2 regions of the Enterobacter sp. 4974935 genome follow, and region 1 is predicted to be linked to the other one. Evidence: predicted binding sites of a transcription regulator. Region 1 holds the regulator's gene; the other holds the start of a gene.
What was found. Region 1 encodes LexA, which represses DNA repair genes until DNA is damaged. Its sites were predicted from a motif close to TNCTGTATGTACATACAGNA; they were not measured.

Region 1 (2,401 bases):
GAAGCGCGACAATATGCCCACCAAAACAGGCGTAAACCAGAGCAAAGACCAGCGCCACCAGACCCGCCTGACGACAGGCAGCACGCCAGACTTCGCGTAACTGGCCGCTTTCACGCGCGCCATAAGCCTGCCCTGAATGCGCCTCGACGGCGTAAGCAAAACCATCCAGCGCGTAAGCGGTAAAGGTCAGTAACGTCATGAGCACTGCGTTGACGGCGACGATCTCAGGCCCAAGACGGGCACCAAAAACGGTTAATGCGCCGAAGCAGAGTTGCAGCAGGAGCGAACGGAGCATGATGTCGCGATTAAGCGCCAGCAGCTTACGCATATTGCCGCGCCAGGCCGATTTCAGCAGATCCAGGGTGATACCGCGCATCGCCAGCACGCGCCAGACCATCCCCAAACCGATCAGCAGCGTCCCGTACTCGGCAATTGCCGTAGCCAGCGCCGCGCCCCGGACGTTCATGTGCAGTCCCATCACCAGCCAGAGATCGAGCACAATGTTAAGCAGGTTGCCCACCACCAGCAGGATCACTGGCGCGCGGGCGTACTGCACGCCCAGCAGCCAGCCCAGAAGGACCAGGTTTGCCAGTGAAGCGGGCGCGCTGAGCCAGCGAATTTCGAGGAACCGCCGGGCTTGTTCCAGTACGGCATCGCTGCCGCCTACAATATGGAGCGCAAGATCAATCAGTGGCGTACGCAACAGAACGATTAACGCGCCAGCACCGAACGCCAGAATGAGCGGCTGAACCAGCGCACGCGCCAGACGCAGGGGATCTTTTGCACCATACGCCTGGGCCGTCAGGCCTGTCGTACTCATGCGCAGAAAAAGTAGCAGCATAAAGAGGAAGCTGGTCGCCGTTGCGCCGATCGCGACGCCGCCGAGATAAATCGGCGAATCGAGATGCCCGATAACTGCCGTATCCACCAGCCCCAGCAGAGGAACGGTAATATTGGAAAAAATCATCGGTAGCGCAAGACGCCACAACGCCTTATCGGCAGAAGTTAGCAATGCCATGGAAATTACCGGAATCAGAAAACAGGCCAGGCTGTAGAGGAACTACAGCCTGTCAGGAAGAGATTACAGCCATTCACCGTTGCGGATAACGCCGACCGCCAGCCCTTCAATAGAGAAGCTCTGCTCGCGGAGATCCACCACAATCGGGGAGAATTCATTGTTTTCAGGCAGAAGCTGCACGGTATTGCCTTGTTTTTTCAGGCGCTTAACCGTCACTTCATCATCAATGCGCGCCACCACGACTTGCCCGTTACGCACGTCCTGGGTTTTGTGTACCGCCAGCAGATCGCCATCCAGAATACCGATATCTTTCATGGACATTCCGCTAACGCGCAGCAGGAAATCGGCGCTCGGCTTGAACATGCCTGGGTCAACCTGATAGTGCCCTTCGATGTGCTGCTGCGCCAGCAGAGGTTCACCTGCGGCTACGCGACCCACCAGCGGAATACCGCTCTCTTCTTCCACCAGCAGACGGATGCCGCGTGAGGCGCCGGAAACAATCTCAATCACGCCCTTACGCGCAAGCGCCTTAAGGTGCTCTTCGGCAGCATTAGGAGAACGGAAGCCCAGACGCTGCGCAATTTCTGCACGCGTGGGTGGCATACCCGTCTGGCCGATATGATCCCGAATGAGATCAAACACCTCTTGCTGCCTGGTCGTTAACGCTTTCATACCGCCCCCTGGGTGTATATACAGTTATGCTGTGAGTATATACAGTCAAAGGCGATTTTGGAACCAAAAACTGCACAAAAAACCAGGGACTTAATTATTCCTCGAGGCTCATCGGAAATGCGACCAAAGTAGCGTGACCCAAGTGATCGCCGCCGTGATAATCGACAGCAGTACGGCAGCGGAACCCATGTCTTTCGCCCGGCCAGACAGTTCATGGAATTCCGACCCGATTCGGTCAACAACGGCCTCAATAGCGCTATTCAGAATTTCCACTATCATCACCAGAAGGACAGATCCGATGAGCAGTACGCGGGTGATAGCATCAACATCAAGGAAGCAGGCGATGACAACGGCAACGATTTCGGCAACCGCTTCCTGGCGGAAAGCGGCTTCATTAACCCATGCGGCGCGGAAACCTTTCCATGAATAACCGGCAGCTTTAATGATTCGAGTTAACCCAGTGGTATTATTGGCCATTAAAAGAACCTTTTATGATAAATAGCGTCAGTAACTAAAGCCGCAGCGCGTTTTGCTGCGACCTGAAGTATGACGGGTAACAACAGAAATTTTGCGCGCTTTCTGTTATCCTTGCGCCGCAATTGCATTATTAACCAGAGGCTTTACATCGTTTATGTCCGGCTGGCCACGAATTTACTACAAATTACTTAATTTACCATTAAGCGTACTGGTAAAAAGTAAGTCTATCCCAGC
Region 2 (2,401 bases), 1.5 Mb from region 1:
ATTCGGACATGTTTGGTATAGCCGGGAGCGCTGTTGAAGTAGCCCGTATTGCCAAACGCCGTAAAGACTGTCTGCGCCAGGCGGAGAGGGCTTGAGAATGGCCAGCGATAACCTTTGGATAATTATTCGCGCCATCCAGCAGGGCGGCGAGATCACCCCGCGTCAAGTTCGCCAGTTGCTGGGCTGCGATAGCAAAAAGGCCTGTCGCCTGCTGGAGCATCTCGTTTCTGTTGGCGCCGTGAATAATATCGGTAAGCGACACCACCCAGTGTACGTGATGCAGCCAGGCGGGGAAACATGCATTAAGCCATTACCGGTGGTTCGCAAGAAGTCCGGTATCACCGAAGTTTGCCGCCAGAACTGGCAAGGCTATATGATTCACAAAATTTTCGGGAGCGCGCGAGTATGAGCAATTTATTTAGCATCATCGACAAACGCGCGATAAGGGAAGCAGCAGCTAACACAAAAATTGCCGGAGATGCGAGGATGGCACGAAACTAAATTGGTGATATAAAAGACTGTGATATGTCACGGAGAAAGTTATGAAAATAAACCATCAATACCTCAAGGATTTACTAATAGCTTTCGAGGAAACTCAAGGCCCTGACACAATGCTAAGTGAGCTTGGTGAATCAGGGTTTCACCAAGATGACTCGGATTTTATTTTCCATATGCGTTTGCTTTATGACAATGGGCTGATTGTTAGGACTGATGGGAAATCTGGGTTTGGGCACGAGATGTCCAGAGCTTTGGGAGAAGGGGTTAGCTATTACTGGCTTGATACTCCGCTCAGGCTGACGGCAAGAGGGCATGATTTTATCGCTGACTTGCGTCAGAAAGAGGTATGGCAAACCATAAAAACAAATTTTAAAGATGAAGGAATAAGCACACTAATGGGCCTATCAAAATCACTGGCGATGGGTTTTGCCAAGAAGAAAGTTAAAGACCTGACTGGCCTGGACATTGAGTGAAGAAATCCTCGTAACCTCAAAAGTTTGATATATCTCTAAGCCCGCTGCGTGCGGGCGTTTTCTCGCCAATGGTAAAAAATACTCTAAGAAACATAGCAGTAGCCTTCGCAAAAAGTGCTCTTAAAGGATTGATCATTTTCTCAGATGAGTATACTGTTTATTTATCCAGTGCATCTTCGAAGGGGAATTTATGAAAATCGAAGTCACCATCGACCGTACCAAAAAGCTACCCGACGGTGCTATTCCGGCACTTGAGCAGGAGCTTCTGAAGCGAATCACACAGAGCTACACTGACTGCAAACTGGTCGTTCGCCGGGCCGGTTCTGACGGGTTAAACATTGTTGGCGGAGAAAATACGGACAAAAAGCGTTTTGAAGAAATCCTGCAGGAAACCTGGGAGAGCGCTGACGAGTGGTTTTATAAAGACAGCATGCAATAAATTTCCAGTGTGGAGGGGGACTGGTGAAACAAAAAGAAGAATTATCGAGCAAAGGTTACGCGGTCATCAGATGCCACGATGGGGTTATCGTTGCAAGACTGCACTCATTTCCTGAGAGTGAACGAGCGTTAATGTACAGACGTGGTGATGAAGTATCCTTCATGTCGTTACAGGATGATGAGATGGTTGGAACAACGACACTCTTTACACAGATGCTTGAGCGTGCTGGTTATAAAATCAATTTGTTTGATAGAAAATAAAGGTTACTCAATACTACAATTCCTAGCACCATAAACTACATGAATTTATTGTGATATGTTTGCTATACTTCCTTGAAAAATTTAGTAACATATAATCTTCAGGAGGGTGAAATTAAGTGACTAAACAGAATGGTACCAAAGTTGCTACAGAAGAAAACATAAATACTGGAGATAATCCAGTCTGCGGCGTGATAATGCCTATTGCGAAAACAGAAGGGTATAATGACAACCATTGGGCAGATGTGTATGGTATTTTATGTGAAGTTGCTTCAGATGCAGGATTCAGCCCGAACCTTGTGAGTTTTGATGATGATGTTGGAATAATTCATAAAAGAATTGTACACAACATATACTCCAACCCTATTGTTATTTGTGATATTAGCAGCCGAAATGCTAATGTCATGCTTGAGCTAGGTATGAGATTAGCATTCGATAAACCAACGATAATAGTCAAAGATAATAAAACTCCATATAGTTTCGACATTGCAGCAATTGAGCACCTCGAATATCCGTCTGATTTGAGATATCAGCTTATAAATGAATTTAAAATTAACTTAAAAAAGAAAATTATTGAGACATATAAACGTTCAACCAATGACCCAGATTATACAACTTTTTTAAAGCATTTTGGGACGTTCAAAGTTGCAAAACTTGATGAAAGAGAAGTGACTGGCAGCGAGTTTTTGGTTGCTGAACTAAGGGATTTGAAAGAGCTTGTTTTAAACTCAATT

Region 2: AC4OVS_RS13700 (DinI-like family protein) is a predicted target of LexA. The motif match lies at 1,123-1,142, and genes of this name have one in related genera.

Annotation. Positions count from the first base shown of each region.
Region 1 is NZ_JBZWGT010000003.1:4,042,943-4,045,343, forward strand. It holds gene dinF (MATE family efflux transporter DinF) at 1-1,018, opposite strand, end outside; gene lexA (transcriptional repressor LexA) at 1,082-1,690, opposite strand; gene AC4OVS_RS20595 (diacylglycerol kinase) at 1,799-2,167, opposite strand; gene plsB (glycerol-3-phosphate 1-O-acyltransferase PlsB) at 2,322-2,401, shown strand, end outside.
Region 2 is NZ_JBZWGT010000003.1:2,586,791-2,589,191, reverse strand. It holds gene AC4OVS_RS13715 (PerC family transcriptional regulator) at 1-95, shown strand, start outside; gene AC4OVS_RS13710 (hypothetical protein) at 98-409, shown strand; gene AC4OVS_RS13705 (DUF2513 domain-containing protein) at 543-971, shown strand; gene AC4OVS_RS13700 (DinI-like family protein) at 1,162-1,410, shown strand; gene AC4OVS_RS13695 (hypothetical protein) at 1,434-1,670, shown strand; gene AC4OVS_RS13690 (hypothetical protein) at 1,787-2,401, shown strand, end outside.